2 regions of the Amycolatopsis cynarae genome follow, and region 2 is predicted to be linked to the other one. Evidence: riboswitches for the same ligand, from Rfam matches in the RefSeq annotation. Region 2 holds a riboswitch; the other holds the start of a gene.
The links. A riboswitch is a leader RNA that binds a small molecule or an ion and turns the genes downstream of it on or off. The one in region 2 is predicted to bind glycine.

Region 1: linked by a shared signal. The riboswitch ahead of ORV05_RS20335 (aldo/keto reductase) and the one ahead of gcvP (aminomethyl-transferring glycine dehydrogenase) in region 2 are both predicted to bind glycine.

The regions. Positions count from the first base shown of each region.
Region 1 covers NZ_CP113836.1:4,257,268-4,265,886, forward strand. Annotated here, with positions in the region: gene ORV05_RS20325 (3-methyladenine DNA glycosylase) at 1-108, shown strand, start outside; gene ORV05_RS20330 (substrate-binding domain-containing protein) at 388-1,578, shown strand; gene ORV05_RS20335 (aldo/keto reductase) at 1,620-2,450, opposite strand; glycine riboswitch at 2,799-2,895, opposite strand; gene ORV05_RS20340 (MerR family transcriptional regulator) at 2,930-3,496, opposite strand; gene ORV05_RS20345 (TetR/AcrR family transcriptional regulator) at 3,742-4,386, shown strand; gene ORV05_RS20350 (bifunctional nuclease family protein) at 4,485-4,958, opposite strand; gene ftsR (transcriptional regulator FtsR) at 5,189-5,947, opposite strand; gene garA (glycogen accumulation regulator GarA) at 5,944-6,408, opposite strand; gene gcvH (glycine cleavage system protein GcvH) at 6,546-6,929, opposite strand; gene ORV05_RS20370 (CDP-alcohol phosphatidyltransferase family protein) at 6,990-7,598, opposite strand; gene ORV05_RS20375 (hypothetical protein) at 7,734-7,949, opposite strand; gene ORV05_RS20380 (hypothetical protein) at 8,174-8,619, shown strand, end outside.
Region 2 covers NZ_CP113836.1:923,848-932,466, forward strand. Annotated here, with positions in the region: gene ORV05_RS04445 (MarR family winged helix-turn-helix transcriptional regulator) at 1-423, opposite strand, end outside; gene ORV05_RS36345 (hypothetical protein) at 609-998, opposite strand; gene ORV05_RS04455 (amidohydrolase family protein) at 1,188-2,006, opposite strand; gene ORV05_RS04460 (glutamine synthetase family protein) at 2,159-3,505, shown strand; gene ORV05_RS04465 (gamma-glutamyl-gamma-aminobutyrate hydrolase family protein) at 3,486-4,205, shown strand; gene ORV05_RS04470 (aldehyde dehydrogenase family protein) at 4,353-5,717, shown strand; gene ORV05_RS04475 (3-oxoacyl-ACP reductase) at 5,723-6,487, shown strand; glycine riboswitch at 6,530-6,623, shown strand; glycine riboswitch at 6,625-6,716, shown strand; gene gcvP (aminomethyl-transferring glycine dehydrogenase) at 6,817-8,619, shown strand, end outside.

The DNA of each region.
Region 1 (8,619 bases), 3.3 Mb from region 2:
GGACGGGCGGAGTACGCACGGCAGCAGGCCGAGTTCGCCCGCCGCGCCGCACCCCTGCGCCACGAACTGATCGCGAGGTGCCATGATCTTCCGACACTCGGCGGTTGACTTTTCTTGATCCTCTTGCCGGTGACCGTAAGTTTCGGGAAGTTCGATAAAACATCACGTTTCCCTAACGGCTTACCCCTGTTAGGGTGATGCCGCCGAGATAGTGCACACGCAGAGTCGAAGGGACACCCCATGGGGCGTCACAGCCGGGACGAAGAGGATCCCGCTCCTGCCCGCCCTGAGAGACCGTTCGAGCCCCACCGCCCGGTGAACAGGCCGCAAACGTCTCGCCCAGGGCCCCGCGATCACGGCCGGCCTGGTTCGCCCAGCAGGCCTCCCGTGAGCGCACCTCCGCTTCCGCCTGCCGTCCGGCCTGCCGCGTCGAGGCCGGTCGAAGGCCCCCGGCCTCCCGTCGGCGGCGACCCCGATCGCCCACCCTTCGACGACCGGCGCTCGCCCACCGGCGGCTATCCCGTCCCGCCTCCTCCCCCGTTCGAGGACCGGCGCGCCACCCCCGGAGGTCCTCGCACCCCCGATCCCACCTCCGGTCGGCCCGCCGCCGTACCGGACCGGCCCGCGGCTCCCCCGCCCGGGCGCGGCACGACCACCGGCAGCTTCCGCGCCGCCGAACCGCCCGCCGCCGGGCGCAGCACCACCACCGGCAGCTTCCGCGCCGCCGAACCGCCCGTCGCCGGGCGCAGCACCACCACCGGCAGCTTCCGCGCCGCCGAACCGCCCGCCGCCGGGCGCAGCACCACCACCGGCAGCTTCCGCGCCGCCGAACCGCCCGTCGAACGCTCCCGCACCGATCTTCCGGACGGCCGCACCTCCACCGGCAGCCACCGCCCCGTCCGCCAGGCCGACGAGCGCAGCACCACGACCGGAAGTCACCGGGTTGTCGACAAACCCGCCGAAGACTCGTCGGCCACCCTCACCGGCACCCACCGCGCGGTCGGCAAGGCCGCGGGCCGCCGCCGCATCGCCGCCTGGCCCATCGTGCTGGGCGGGTTCATCGTGCTGATCGTGGTCGGCCTGCTCGGCTGGGGCTGGGCCAACAGCGTGCTCAACAGCCGTGCCGAGGCGCAGGCGAACTCCTGCACGGACGGCGACTCGTCGATGCGGGTGCTGGTCACCCCCAGCATCCAGCGGGCGGTGACCGAAGCCGCGGCGAAGTGGAACGACGCCAAGACCGTCGTGCACTCGCACTGCGTCCACATCGACGTGCAGGCCGCGCCTTCGGATCGCGTGCTCGACGCCCTGACCGGCAAGGCGAGCCTCGACTCGATCGGCGGGTTGCCCGCGGCCTGGGTTCCGGAGAACTCGTACTGGATCGCCCAGCTGCAGACCACCAAGCCCGGCATGATCGGCTCACCCGCCGAATCGATCGCTTCGGCCAGTTCGGCCGACTACCCGTTCCTCGGCCTGGCCGGAGCCACCGTGGACGAGGTGCAGGCCCGCGCCGCGCAGGTGTTCCGCGACTTCCTCCGGGAACCGGCCCAGCAGTCCGCGTTCGCCAAGCCCGCAGGCTGAGCGCGGATACGAAACGGCGCCGGCCGCCCGCTCCGGCCGGCTCAGGCGAGGTTGAAGGTGTCCGGGTCGGGGCCGATGCGGGCACCGGTGTCCAGCTTGCCGATGGCCGCCATGTCCTCGTCCGTCAGTGCGAAGTCGAACAGGGCGAAGTTCTCGGCGATCCGGGACGGCGTGACCGATTTGGGGATCACCACGTTGCCCAGCTGCAGATGCCAGCGGAGCACGATCTGCGCCGGGCTCCTGCCGTGGCGGGAGGCCAGCCCGGTGATCGTCTCGTCCGAGAGCAGCGCGCCCTGCGCGAGGGGGCTCCAGGCCTCGGTGACGATGCCGTGGTCGGCGTGGAAGGCGCGCAACTCGGCCTGTGCCAGGTTCGGGTGCAGCTCGACCTGGTTGACCGCGGGGACCACACCGGTCTCGTCGATGAGCCGGTTCAGGTGGGGGACCTGGAAGTTCGACACCCCGATGGCGCGGACACGGCCCTCGGAGAGGAGTTTCCCGAAAGCCCGCCACGTCTCGACGTAGGTGTCACGTGCGGGCAGCGGCCAGTGGATCAGGTACAGATCGAGGTAGTCCAGCCCGAGCCGCTCCATGCCGGCGTCGAAGGCCCGCAGCGCCGAGTCGTAGCCCTGGTCGGAGTTCCACAGCTTCGTGGTGACGAACAGTTCCCCCCGGGGCAGGCCGCACTCCCGGATCGCGGCGCCCACACCGGTTTCGTTCCGGTAGGCCGCCGCGGTGTCGATGCTGCGGTAGCCGGTCCGCAGCGCGGTCCGGACCACTTCCGCGGTGTCCTCGGCGGGGACCTGGAACACGCCGAAACCGAGCTGCGGGATCGTGACGCCGTTGTTCAGTTCGAGGTCGGGAACTACAGCCATGCGAATGCGTTCCTTACGTCGTCGCGGTCTTGAACGATCCGCCCCCGATCCTGCCACTCACCGCGCGCGGCCGCCGAAGGTACTCCCCCGTCCGCGGCCCCCTGCCGCAAGTGCGGTGAGCGGGTCCCCTCACCGCAACGCGCAAGCCGACCGGGGATGAGAGCGCTTTCGATTCCACCTGGCCCGGTAACGGCAGCGGCCCCGGACACGTGAGCGTGTCCGGGGCCTCCCCACTCTGTCCGACCCTCAAAGGGCGCCTGAGAGGTTCACCCGGGTGTTTTGTCGGGCTTGCACCGTCGGCGGGGTCACCACGCCGGGTTCTGGCCGGGACCCACTTTCCAGAGGCGTCTCGTCCGCGCGGTCCGGGTGCCTGTGAGGTTCCGGGGAAGAGTTGCTCCTTCGGCGCCGGCCCGGGGTGGGGGCCGGTCTCTCCCGCGCAGCTTCGGCGACTGCGGGATTCACCCTACCGTCAGCGCGATTCAGCCCGTACGCCGGGCATTGCGCCGCTGGCTCAACTCGTCCGACACCACGGATTCGACCTGGCCACCGTCGGCCCGTTCGGCGGGGAACTCGTGGATGGTGCCGCTGATCTCCGCCATCGGCACCTTGACCGCGATGCCGAAGACACCCTGGCCGCCCTGCAGGAGATCGACGATCTCCTCGGCCGAGGTGCACTCGTAGACGGTGGTGCCGTCGGACACCAGCGTCACCTTGGCGAGATCGTTCATCCCGCGGGCACGCAGATGATCGACGGCCACCCTGATGTTCTGCAGCGAGACCCCGGTGTCCAGTAACCTCTTGACGATCTTCAGCGCGAGGATGTCCTTGAAGGAGTAGAGGCGCTGCGAGCCGGACCCGTGCGCGGTGCGGATGCTCGGGGCGACCAGTTGCGTGCGGGCCCAGTAGTCGAGCTGCCGGTAGGTGATCCCGGCGATCTGGCAGGCCGCGGGCCCCCGGTATCCGACCAGCTCGTCGGGCAGGGACGCATCAGGGAAGAGTTCACCCTGCTCCCCGTCGACCGCCTTGACCGGCCTTTCGTCGACCACGCAAGCCTCCCCTCGCCCGGCTGGCAGGCCGGTCGAAACAACAACCAGGGCACCGGAGCGGAACCCCGCACGGCGAAACCGATCAGGTTGCGCCGAGCCGGACGAATCACACCTGGAACGATTTCCCGCCTTCGACGGTAAGCGTGGGGGCCCCGCTGGTCAACGCGACGCGCGGCAGACCTCGACCGGTTCATGAGCCTTCCGCCCGAGGTGCAGTTTTTACCTGTCCATGTTAATATTTACTCATGCAGATAACGGCCGAGATGCAGCCCGAGATCGGGCTGAGCGTGACCGAGGCGGCACGGCGGGCCCAGATCCTCACCGCCACCATCGACGTGCTCGCCGAGCACGGCTACTCCGCCACCACCTTCGAGAGCATCCGTGCCCGTGCCGGGCTGAGCAGCACCCGCATGATCAGCTACCACTTCGGCACCAAGGCCGATCTGATGAACGCCGTCCTCGGCATCCTGCTCCACGCCAAGGAGCAGTTCGTGCTGGAACGCGCCGGGCAGGCCACCGGCCGCACCGCACTGCTGCGCGCACACCTGCGCGCGGAGACGGACTTCGTGCGCGCACACCCGGACGCCGTCCGGGCACTGGACGAGGTGCGGCGCAACGCCGGACAGGATCCGATCATGGACGCGCTGCAGGCGGAGATGCGCTACGGGCGCCTGGAACGCCAACTGCGCCAGGGGCAGCAGGAAGGAGAGTTCGGGGAGTTCGCGCCCGCGGTGATGGCGAGGACGATCGCACACTCCGTGGACGGTGCGGCGGCGGCACTGGCGGCCGACCCGGCGACCGACCTCGAGGCCTACGGCGACGAACTGGCCGATCTGTTCGAGCGGGCGACCCGGCCCGCCGGTGCGGCGACGCCGGATCAGGCCCATTAGCTGACGCCGGAGCCGGTTCCGACCGAACCGGCTCCGAACCCGGGGTGCCGCGCTTGGGTGCCGCGCTCGCGACACGGGGAGACGGAACCCGGCCGTGCTCAGGTGTCGGCGCCGCGGAAGTCCTCCGGCGACACCGAGTCGAGGAACTCGCGGAACTTCTCGACCTCGTCCTCCTGCTCGTCCGGGATGATCAGCCCGGCCTCCTCGAGCACGGAATCGACCGCGTGGATCGGCACGCCGACGCGCAGCGCCAGGGCGACCGAGTCGCTCGGCCGGGCCGAAACCCGGACGTCTCCGTCGAAGACGAGTTCGGCGAAGAAGGTGCCCTCGCGCAGATCAGTGATCACCACCTGCTCGAGTTCGCGGCCGAGTGCCCCGATGACCTCCTTGAGCAGGTCGTGCGTCAACGGGCGGGCGGGACGGACACCCTGCTGCTCCAGGGCTATGGCCGTGGCTTCCACGGATCCGATCCAGATCGGGAGGTACCGCTCGCCCTCCGTCTCCCGCAGCAACAAGATCGGCTGATTCGCGGGCAATTCGACCCGCACGCCGACGACGCGCATCTCGCTCATCGGGCTTCGCCTCCCTCTCCTGTGCGCGGGCTGCAGCGCTGTTTCGAGGATCCCGCATCGACAAGGTCGACGCTACCCGTCATCTGGGCGCTGTGCTCGCAATTGTCCTTGTGCTGAGTCCGCATATCCGGTTTCCGGCAACCCATAACCAACCGTACGGCATGTCGGGCGCGCGCAAGAGTGTCGAAACTGTGTCATTACCGACCAGGCGCATCCGGCGTGACCAGTCGTCAGCCGCCGGTCACACCTCGGATACCGGCCTTGACCAGCAAAGTGTGCAGGGTGACCGACAGCGCGGCCAGCTCCCGCACCATTTCGTCCGCGCGGGCCTTCGCGTCGGCGTCCCGATGACGATAGACCGGGGCGACGATCTGCTCCAGCAGACCCACTTCCCGGTCCGCCGACGCGCGGAAGGCACGCAGATGCCGCGGCTCGATGCCGAACTCGGTCATCGCGCGGATCGTCCGGGCGATCTGGACGGAATCCGGATCGTAGAACCCGGCGGCCCCGGGACGAAGTAGGCCGTACTGCTCGAGTTCGGCCAGGGTGCGCACGTCGATGCCCGCCTCGGCGAGCAGTTCCTCCTGGGTCAGGCGGACCTGTCTGCCCGGTGCGAAATCCTCCGCACCGGGCAGGCCTTCGCCCGGGGTTTCACCGTCGCCCGCCGGGAGCGGCACGAGCTTGCGGGGCAGCCTGCCCACGCCGGGATCGACGCCACCGGCACCGCGGTCGGCGGCGTCGAGCTGTTCCTTGATCACTTTCAGGGGCAGGTAGTGATCCCGCTGGGCGGCCAGCACGAACCGCAGGCGCTCCACGTCCGCCGGGGCGAACTGCCGGTAGCCCGAGGGAGTCCGGCCGGGCTGGACCAGGCCTTCCGACTCGAGGAACCGGATCTTGGAGATGGTCACATCGGGGAAGTCGGCGCGAAGCTGCGCCAGCACGGCCCCGATGCTCAACGCATCGCGCTGTGGCCGCCCCGCAGCCGTCACTGTGCCCCCTGACCCCCGTGCCCCGGGCCGGTCAGGAAGACCAGGCGGAACTTGCCGATCTGGACCTCGTCACCGCCGGCGAGCACGGCCTGGTCCACCGGCTCGCGGTTGACGTAGGTGCCGTTGAGGCTGCCCACGTCGATGACGACGAATTCGCCGCCCTCCCGCCGGAACTCCGCGTGCCGCCGGGAAACCGTGACGTCGTCGAGGAAGATGTCGCTGTCCGGGTGCCTGCCCGCGCTGGTGGTGTCCCGGTCCAGCAGGAACCGGGACCCCGCGTTCGGGCCGCGCTTGACGACCAGCAGGGCCGAGCCTGCCGGAAGCGCGTCGACACCGGCGACCGAGGGCTCCGGCGCCGCCGACTCCTGCGCCTCCGCGTCCGCCAGGAAGTCGGCCCGGAAGATCGAAGTCCGCTCCGGAGACTGCTCCGGGGGAACGCCGGGCCCGTCGTTCGTGCTCACCTGAGCTCTCCTCACCACTGAAGTGTTTTGCCTAGCAACGTGTGCTGTCAACGTACCGTGCCTGATCGCGAAGGGGCTGCCGGGGCTCCCTCCCGGCCCCCGCGCGCCCGGCCCGGATCAGCCCGGATCGGCCCGGCTCAGCCCGCCGTCAGGGCCTGGTAGGCCTCCGAATCGAGCAGCGCCTCCACCGCCGACGGGTCCCCGGCCCTGATCTCGATGAGCCAGCCCTCGCCGTAGGGATCGCTGTTGATCAGCTCCGGGGAGTCGACCACGGCGCCGTTGACGGCCACCACCTCGCCGTCCACCGGAGCGAACAGTTCGGACACGCTCTTGGTCGACTCGACCTCGCCGAACACGTCGCCCGCCGACAGCTGCTTGCCCACCTCGGGCAGCTCGACGAAGACCACGTCGCCGAGCTGGTCCTGCGCGTACTCGGTGATGCCGACCCGGACCGAGTCACCGGAGCCGGTGGCCACCCACTCGTGCTCTTCGGTGTAGCGCAATTCTTCTGGTGCGGACACCCGCCGTCCCCTTTCTTCGCCGGTCCGCCGCCTGGCGGCGCGGACCTTCCGGCGGAAGTCTTACATCCGGCCGGTCCGGGCGGCACCCCGGATGGCCCGGACGGTCTGCAGGACGTACAACGCCCCGGACCACAGGTACAGCACACCGCCCCAGGTCATGAAGGCGTAGGCGATCGGGCGGGCGATCGCGGCCACCGTGGAATCGGCCGCGGCGCCCTGGGTCAGCAGCAGGAACGGGAAGGCGTACATCAGCACGAAGGTCGCCCCCTTGCCGATGTAGGTCACCTCGGGCGGGGCGAATCCGTTGCGCCGCAACACCAGGATCGCCACGCCGACGACCAGCTCGCGCACCACCAGCGCGGCCACCACCCACCAGGGCAGGATGCCCCGGAGGAGGAACGCGGCCAGGGTCGCGACGATGTAGAGCCGGTCGGCGGCGGGGTCGAGCAGCTGGCCGAGCCTGCTCGTCTGGTCGAGCCATCGGGCGAGTTTGCCGTCGAGCCAGTCGGTCAGCGCGCTGAACACCAGCAGCGCCAGCGCCCAGCCGTCGGCCTTCGGGCCCAGCAGCAGCCACAGGAAGACCGGCACCCCGGCCAGGCGGAGCAGGGACAGGAGATTGGGCACGGTGAGTGCCTGCCGGAGCAGCGGGGGCTGCTCCGGTCCGGCCACCGGGCCGTCCGGTGCAGAGGCAAGGGCACCGGCGGGACTGCTGTCGACGGGGCGCCCGGTCTCCGTGCCCTGACCGCGGGCGCGGGTGGTGTCCTCGGGCGCCCTGTCCGGGCGGGGCTCGATCACCCCGTCACCCTAGCTCGCCCGGTGAAGGCTCCAGCCGCGACGGCGCAGGTCGGCGCCGGTCAGCTTGAGCGGGCGGCCACGGTTGTCGGTGCCGACCCAGCGGGGGTTGCCGTCGCCCGGTTCGAGGACGTACGGGCGCCCCTGGCTCCACACCACGGTGCAGGGGGTGGTCGGCGGTTCGGCGTTTTCCGGGGACTGGGTTCCGTTTGTGCTTTCGGTGTTCATCGCTCTCTGAAGGGAAAGAGGGACAGGATTGGCTCACCGGGCAGGTACACCGCCAACGTCGGCGGCGGAACCGGCAACGTTAGCCCGCCCGAGGAGATTCACCCGCCCAGTGGAGGGGCCAACCCTACGCGGCGGTCCACTGTGGACCATCCATGGCCCGGTGCGCGGCGGCCCCCGCCCAGCGGTAGCCTCGCCCTGCCGGATCATGTCCGAGGGAGGAAACGATGATCGTCAGGCGGCTCGGCCCGCTGCTCGCCGGGGGCGCCACCGCGCTCCTCACCGCGTGCTCGGTGCCCGCCCCGCAGACCGCCGCGCCCGCCCTCACCGGAACCTCCGCGGGCCCGGCCTCCGGTTCCGCGACGGGCGCCGCCCCGGCCGGGCGCGCCGCGGCCACCGTGACGAGCGTGCCTGCCCTGGCGTCGGCCGACGGCAGTTGCGGCTCCGTCACCGCGGCCAGCGGCCTGACCCTGAGCGTGCTCGACAGCACCGCGACCGGCATCGGCTGCCCGCAGGCCCACCAGCTCGTGGCGAAGTTCCAGGCCGGGATCGCCGGGCAGCAGCCCGCGGGCTCCGGCCGCCCGGTGAGCGCCACCGTCGACGGCTGGTTGTGCGTGTCCGGCCCGCCCAGCTCCCAGGGCGGCACCACCTGCAGCCTCGACGACAAGACCGT
Region 2 (8,619 bases):
GTTCGAGGTGGGCGAAGAGAGGTCCGAGGTGTCCACGATGGCGGTGGCCACGCGCTCGAAGTCGCGCTGGTCGTCGGCGTCGAGGTTCCTCGCGATCTCGGGCAGGCGCTTGGCGACCTCCGCGTAAACGGCCTCGGCGAGCACCTTCCCCGTGGGCGTCGCACTGAGCATGACGACCCGTCGGTCCTGCGCCGAGCTTGCCCGGCCGACCAACTCGCGCCGCGCGGTGCGATCGACCAGCTGGCTCAATGCGTTCTTGGTCATACCCAACGACGCGGCGAGGTCAGCCATCTGCCGCGGCTCGTTCCTGACTGCGCAGAGCAGCGTGGCCTGCGAGGGGGTCAGGTCGAACTCGGCGCAGATCTGCGCGTACTTGCGTTGAATCACAACCGAGAGCCAGAAGAGCTTGTCGCCATAGTCCACGCCGACCTCCCCGGTCCGATGACGAACGATCAGCCTACTCGTCGCGGGCCGGCAGACCACGCCACTCATCAGTAGATGCACGCCTCTGCGAGACCGGCCTGGCACTCCTACCCCAACCACTTTGATCGACTTACCCTGTCCCTTCACCCTCAGGTGGCGCCTCCACCGGCGCGCGACGAGCCATGTCACTTCTGTGCCGCGTCGAGGGTGGGGTAGTCGGTGTATCCGGTGTGGTCGCCGCCGTAGAAGGTGGCCGGGTCGGCCGCGTTCAGCGGGGCGTTCGCCTGGAGGCGGGCCGGCAGGTCCGGGTTGGCCAGAGCGGCCGCGGCGACGGTGACGACCTCGGCCAGCCCGGCGTCGAGGTCGGCGATCCGGGCATCGAGGGGAGCGCCGACGCGGTTGAGGAGCAGGGCCGTAGGCCATTCGCGGCGCAGCCTCGCGACGAGGTCTTCGTCTCCGGCGTGGATCACGTGCAGGTAGGCCGGGTTCAATGGGGCCAGGGCGGCGAGCAGGGCCGGGTATACCTGGTGCGTGTCGTGAGGGTCAGCCGCGAGGTCTCCGACTTCGGCGTCCACCTCACCCTGGTCGAGCCCGGCGGCCCGCACCGGCTTCGCGTCGGCCCTGCGCTACACCGACCCGCCCGTCCGGCTCAGCCTCGGCGCCGACACCTACGAAGCCGTCCGCGCCGCGCTCACCGAACGTCTACTCGCACTCGAAAACCAGAAAGACCTCGCGGCCTCTGTCGCCTTCTCCCAGTGAGGCCCTCAGAGCGGCAGGGAGAACACGCGACGGGCGTTGCCGCCGAGGAAGCACTCCTTCGCTTCGGGGCCGAGCCGGAGTTCATCGAGTTTTTTCAGGCACTGCGCGGGCGTGAGCATCGGGTAGTTGCTGCCGAACAACACCCGGGTGCGCCCGCGCCCCCGCAGGAACTCGACGAGTTCGGCGGGCAGCCGGTGCACGGCGTAGGCGGAGGTGTCCACGTAGAAGTTCGGGTATTTCGTCGCCAGGGACAGCACTTCCGGCAACCACGGGTACCCCACGTGCCCGCCGACCACCACCAGTTGGGGGAAGTCGAGCAGCACCTCGTCCAGGTAGGGGATCGGCCGTCCCGGTTCGGACGGGCAGAGCGGGCCGGTGTGCCCGATCTGCGTGCAGAACGGCACGTCCTCCTCGACGCAGGCGACGTAGACCGGGTAGTAGCGCCGGTCGTTCGGGGGCAGGTTCCACAGCCAGGGGACCACGCGCACGCCGACGAAGCCGAGGTCCCGCACGCACCGGCGGATCTCCCGTACCGCGCCGACCGGATCGGTCAGGTCCACGGTGGCGATCCCGGCGAACCGGTCCGGGTGCCGTTCGACGAGCGCGGCGACCTCGTCGTTGGAGATCAGCACGCCGTGGGGGGAGTGCCAGGCCGACAGCAGCCCCAGGCGCACGCCCGCGGCGTCCATCGCGTCGAGGGTCTCGGCGGTGGTGGGTGCGAGCCGGGACATTCCGGTCCAGCGCACCAGCGTCTCCAGCCACGGTTGCGCCATGAACCGCGCGTTGGGCTGCTGCATCCACACGTCGATGATCTCGTCAGGCATCGGTTTCCCCTTCGCGCCGCGGCGGAGTCCGCGGGAAAAGCGTGGCCCGGCTTGACAGGGACGGTCAATGGATCAATAGTGAGCCTTTGAGGGGGTCGAGCGGCGCGCGGAAGGGTAACCGGATGACCGACCGGATCAGCACTGCCAGGGGCATGCTCACCGTCGACCGGCTGCGGGAACTGGCTGATTCCGGCGCGATCGACACCGTTCTCGTCGCGATGACCGACATGCAGGGCCGCCTCCAGGGCAAGAGGTGCGCGGCGCGGTACTTCCTCGAGGAGGTCGTGCCGCACGCGACCGAGGCCTGCAACTACCTGCTCGCCGTGGACGTGGACATGAACACCGTCGACGGTTTCGCGATGTCCTCCTGGGAGAAGGGCTACGGCGACTTCGTGCTCCGCCCCGACCTGGGCACCCTGCGCCTGCTGCCCTGGCATCCGGGGACCGCGCTGGTGCTCGCGGACGTGGAGTGGGTCGAGGGCGGGGCAGTGCCCGCGTCGCCGCGGCAGGTGCTGCGAGGCCAGGTCGACCGGCTCGCCGAGCGCGGCCTGACCGCGTACGTGGGCACCGAACTGGAGTTCATCGTCTTCGACGACAGCTACGAGCAGGCCTGGCGGCGCGGGTACCGCGAGCTCGCCCCGGCCAACCAGTACAACGTGGACTACTCGCTGCTGGGCACCGGTCGCCTCGAGCCGCTGCTGCGCCGGATCCGCAACGAGATGGCTGGTGCCGGGATGTACGTCGAGTCCGCCAAGGGCGAGTGCAACCCCGGGCAGCACGAGATCGCCTTCCGCTACACCGACGCGCTGTCCACTTGCGACAACCACAGCATCTACAAGACCGGGGCCAAGGAGATCGCCGCCCAGGAGGGCCGGAGCCTGACCTTCATGGCCAAGTACAACGAGCGCGAGGGCAACTCCTGCCACATCCACCTCAGCCTGCGCTCGGCCGAGGGCGAACCGGTGCTCGCCGGGGACGGCCCGCGCGGGTTCTCCCCGGTGATGGAGCACTTCCTGGCCGGGCAGCTGGCCTGCCTGCGCGAGCTGACCTACTTCTTCGCGCCGAACATCAACTCCTACAAGCGTTTCGCGGCGGGCAGCTTCGCGCCCACGGCGGTGGCCTGGGGCACGGACAACCGCACCTGCGCGCTGCGGGTGGTCGGGCACGGACCGTCGTTGCGGGTCGAAAACCGTGTTCCCGGCGGTGACGTGAACCCCTACCTCGCGGTGGCGGCGCTGGTGGCCGCCGGCCTGCACGGGATCGAGCACGAACTGCCGCTCGAACCCGAGTTCACCGGCAACGCCTACGCTTCGGGCAAACCGGCCGTGCCGTCGAACCTGCGGGACGCGGCCGCACTGCTGGCGAAGAGCGAGGTCGCCCGCACGGCCTTCGGCGACGAGGTCGTCGAGCACTATCTGAACTCCGCCCGCGTCGAACTCGCCGCGTTCGACGCGGCCGTCACCGATTGGGAGCGGATCCGTGGTTTCGAACGGCTCTGAGCCCACCCGGCGCGCCTCGCGGCCGGTGGTCGGTATCTCGACCTATGTGGAGCAGGCGCGCTGGGGTGTGTGGGACACCGGCGCCGCACTGGTGCCACGGTCCTATGTGGACTGCGTGGTGCGCGCGGGCGGCGTTCCGGTGCTGCTGCCCTCGGTCGGCACGGACACCTCGGCGCTGGCCGCCGTCGACGCGGTGGTGATCGCCGGGGGCGCCGACGTCGATCCCGCACGCTACGGCGAGACACCGCACGAGAAAACCGTCAGCCGCCCCGAACGGGATGCGTTCGAGTTCGCGCTGACGGCCGATGCCGTGGCGCGAGGACTGCCGGTGCTGGGCGTGTGCCGGGGCCTGCAGGTGCTCAACGTCGCGCTGGGCGGTTCGCTGACCCAGCACCTGCCCGAGAAGCTCGGGCACGCCGAGCACCAGCCGGGGCCCGGCGTCTACGGGCACAACCGGATCATGCTGGCCGCCGGCAGCCGGGCGGCCGCGATCCTCGGCACCCAGGCGAAGGGGCACTGCTACCACCATCAGGCCGTGGCGCGGCTCGGCACGGGGCTGCGGGCGGTGGGCTGGGCGGCGGACGGCACCATCGAGGCGGTGGAGCTGCCCGGCGAGCGGTTCGTGCTCGGGGTGCAGTGGCATCCGGAACAGGACGTGGAAGACGTACGGCTGTTCGCGGCGCTCCTGGAGGCCGCATGAGCGAGACTGGCGAAGCCCCCGCTCATGCGGGCCGACCGGGTGCGGGTGTCCCGCAAAACACTGGAGGCGGCATGAGCGAGGTCGCGACCAGAGCCGTGAGGGGTCGCCTCACGGCACCAACACACTGGAGGCGGTGTGAGTGAGCTTGTGACCACTGTGGACGTGGTCAACCCGGCGACCGAGGAGGTCCTCACCTCGGTGCCGCTGGCTTCGCTGGAGGAGACCGACGAGGCGATCGCGCGGGCGCAGGCGGCCCTGCCCGCATGGCGCGCCGTCGCCCCCGGCGACCGCGCGCGGTTGCTGCGGGCCTTCGCCGAGGCGGTGGACGCGGACCGGGAGCACCTGGCCCGGCTGGAGGTGCGCAACTCCGGGCACACGATCTCCAACGCCCGCTGGGAGGCGGGCAACGTCCGTGACGTGCTGCACTACTACGCGGCGGCGCCCGAACGGCTGCTCGGCAGCCAGATCCCGGTACCGGGCGGGGTGAACGTCACGTTCCACGAACCGCTCGGCGTGGTGGGGATCATCGTGCCGTGGAACTTCCCGCTGCCGATCGCGGCCTGGGGGTTCGCCCCCGCGCTGGCCGCCGGGAACACCGTGGTGCTGAAACCGGCCGAGTCGACCCCGCTGACCGCGCTTCGGCTGGCGGAACTGGCGCGGCAGGCCGGCCTGCCCGAGGACGTGTTCCAGGTGCTGCCGGGGGCGGGGCCCGTGGTGGGGCAGCGGTTCGTGACCCATCCCGCGGTGCGCAAGGTCGTGTTCACCGGCTCCACCGCGGTGGGCAAGCGGATCATGGCGGGCTGCGCGGAGCAGGTGAAGCGGGTCACCCTCGAACTCGGCGGCAAGAGCGCGAACATCGTCTTCGCCGACGCGGACCTGGAGAGGGCCGCGGCGACCGCGCCCTACGGCGTGTTCGACAACGCGGGCCAGGACTGCTGCGCCCGGTCCCGCATCCTGGTGGAACGGCCGGTTTACGACCGGTTCCTGGAGCTGCTGGAACCGGCGGTGCGCGGGGTGGTGGTCGGCGACCCGGCCGACGAGCGCACCGAGATGGGCCCGCTGATCTCCGCGGCGCACCGGGCGAAGGTGGCCTCCTACGTCACGGACGGCACGAGGGTCGCCTTCCGGGGGAGCGCCCCGGACGGTCCCGGTTTCTGGTTCCCGCCCACCGTGGTGCTGCCGGAGTCCCCGACCGATCCGCTGGTCACCGACGAGATCTTCGGCCCGGTGGTGGCGGTGGTGCCGTTCGACGGCGAGGCGGACGCGATCCGGCTGGCCAACGACACCGCCTACGGGCTGTCCGGGTCGATCTGGACCTCGGACGTGGGCCGGGCGTTGCGGGTCTCGCGGGGGGTCGAGGCGGGCAACCTGTCGGTCAACTCGCATTCTTCGGTGCGGTACTGGACGCCGTTCGGCGGGTTCAAGCAGTCCGGCCTCGGCCGGGAGCTCGGCCCGGCGGCGGCCGAGTCCTTCACCGAGACCAAGAACGTCTTCCTGAGCACGGAGGTATGAGGTCCATGCAGCGTTTCGACGGCCGCGTCGCGGTGATCACCGGCGGGGGCAGCGGCATCGGCCTGGCCACGGCCCGGCGGCTGGCGGGCGAGGGCGCCAAGGTGGTGATCGCCGACGTCGACGCGGTCGCGGGCAAGGCCGCCGCCGACGAGGTGGACGGCGAGTTCATCGCCACGGACGTGACGAGCGAGGCGCAGGTCCAGGCGCTGTTCGACACCACCGTGGCGCGGTTCGGCTCGCTGGACGTGGCGTTCAACAACGCCGGGATCTCCCCGCCCGAGGACGACTCGATCCTCACCACCGGCATCGAGGCCTGGCAGAAGGTGCAGCAGGTCAACCTCACCTCGGTCTACCTGTGCTGCCGGTACGCGATCCCCCACATGCAGCGCCAGGGCAAGGGTTCCATCGTCAACACCGCTTCCTTCGTGGCGGTGATGGGCGCGGCGACCTCGCAGATCTCCTACACCGCGTCGAAGGGCGGGGTGCTGGCCATGACCCGTGAACTGGGCGTGCAGTTCGCGCGGGAGGGCATCCGGGTGAACGCGCTGTGCCCGGGACCGGTCAACACGCCGCTGCTGCGGGAGCTGTTCGCCAAGGACCCGGAACGGGCCGCCCGCAGGCTGGTGCACGTGCCGCTGGGCCGGTTCGCCGAGCCGGAGGAGATCGCCGCCGCGGTGGCCTTCCTCGCCAGCGATGATGCGTCGTTCATCACGGCGTCGCAGTTCCTGGTGGACGGTGGGATCAGCGGCGCGTACGTTACCCCGCTGTAAGGGCGCTGTAGAGTGAAACCAGACAACTGAACACGGCCGACATGAGCCTGAGCGGGAGAGCCCCCGTCGCCACACGGGGCACCGAAGGAGCAACTTCCCCGCCAATCTCTCAGGTACCAGTTACCGCTCGGGCCAGGCCACTCTGGAAAGCAGGCGCAGCCGGTGCGCCTCACCCAAGGTGAAAGCCGCGCGAGCGGTGAAACTCTCAGGTGCCGATGACAGAGGGGGAGTTCCCAGCCGCGGGCGAGCGAGTCCGCGTCCGGTAGTGAGGAGCTCCCGTGTTGTTCGCCGACCGCCATATCGGACCGTCCGGGCACGAGCAGGCCAAGATGCTCGCCGAGTGCGGGTACTCGAGCCTCGACGCGCTCGTGGAGGCGGCCGTGCCCACGGCCATCCGCAACCCCCGCGAACTCGACCTGCCCGTGGCGGCCTCCGAGCAGGACGCACTCGCCGAGCTGCGGGCGCTCGCGGCCAAGAACCGGCCGATGACGCAGATGATCGGGCTGGGTTTCCACGACACGGTCACCCCCGCGGTGATCCGCCGCAACGTGCTGGAAAGCCCCGCCTGGTACACCGCCTACACGCCCTACCAGCCCGAGATCTCGCAGGGCAGGCTCGAAGCACTGCTCAACTTCCAGACCATGGTGTCCGACCTGACCGGCCTGGACACCGCGAACGCGTCGCTGCTGGACGAGTCCACCGCGGTGGCCGAGGCCGTGATGCTGATGCGGCGCGCCTCCAAGGCCAAGTCGCAGCGGGTGGTGCTGGACGCCGAATGCCTGCCGCAGACCATCGCGGTGGTGCGCACCCGTGCCGAGGCGGTCGGCATCGAGGTGGTGGTACGCGATCTGGCCACCGGCCTGCCCGAGGAGTTCTTCGGCGTGGTCGTGCAGTACCCCGGGGCCTCCGGTGTCCTGCGCGGCAAGGGTTTCTACGAGGCGATCGGGACCGTGGCCAGGGAGGCGGGCGCGCTCTACACCGTCGCCGCAGACCTGCTGGCCCTCACCCTGATCGAGGCGCCGGGCGAGTTCGGCGCCGACATCGCGGCCGGGACCACGCAGCGCTTCGGGGTGCCGCTCGGCTACGGCGGCCCGCACGCCGGGTACCTGGCCGTGCGGTCCGGCCTTCAGCGGTCGATGCCCGGCCGTCTCGTCGGGGTCTCGGTGGACGCCGACGGCGCCCCGGCCTACCGCCTGGCGCTGCAGACCCGGGAGCAGCACATCCGCCGCGAGAAGGCCACCTCCAACATCTGCACCGCCCAGGTGCTGCCCGCGGTGCTGGCCGCGATGTACGCGGTCTACCACGGCCCGGACGGACTGCGGGACATCGCCGCCCGCGTGCACTCCCTCGCCTCCGGGCTGGCGGCCGCGCTGCGGGACGGCGGGGTCGAGGTCGTCCACGAGAGCTTCTTCGACACGGTGCTGGTGCGGGTGCCCGGCCGTGCCGCCCGGCTGGTCGGCGACGCACGCCGCTTCGGCATCAACCTCGGCCTGGCCGACGAGGACCACATCCGCATCGCCTGCGACGAGGTCACCACGCTGGACGCACTGCGCCGGGTGCTGCTCGCCTTCGACCTGGAGGCCCACGCGGAGCCGGGCGCCCCGGCGCTGCCCGCCGGGCTGGCCCGCCGGTCGGAGTTCCTGACTCACGAGGTCTTCCACTCGCACCGCTCCGAGACCGCAATGCTGCGCTACCTGCGGCGACTGTCCGATCAGGACTACGCACTGGACCGCGGCATGATCCCCCTCGGCTCGTGCACCATGAAGCTCAACGCGACCGCGGAGATGGAGCCGATCACCTGGCCCGCCTTCGCCGGACTGCACCCGTTCGCCCCGGCCGAGGACGCCGCGGGCTACCGCGAGCTGATCGGCCAGCTGTGCGACTGGCTGGCCGAGGTCACCGGCTACCACAGCGTTTCGCTGCAGCCGAACGCCGGAAGCCAGGGCGAACTGGCCGGGCTGCTGGCGATCCGCGCCTACCACCGGGCCAACGGGCAGGCCGGGCGCACCGTCTGCCTGATCCCGTCCTCGGCGCACGGCACGAACGCCGCCTCCGCGGCGCTGGCCGGGATGCGCGTGGTGGTGGTCGCCTGCAACGACGACGGCGATGTCGACCTGGCCGATCTGCAGGCC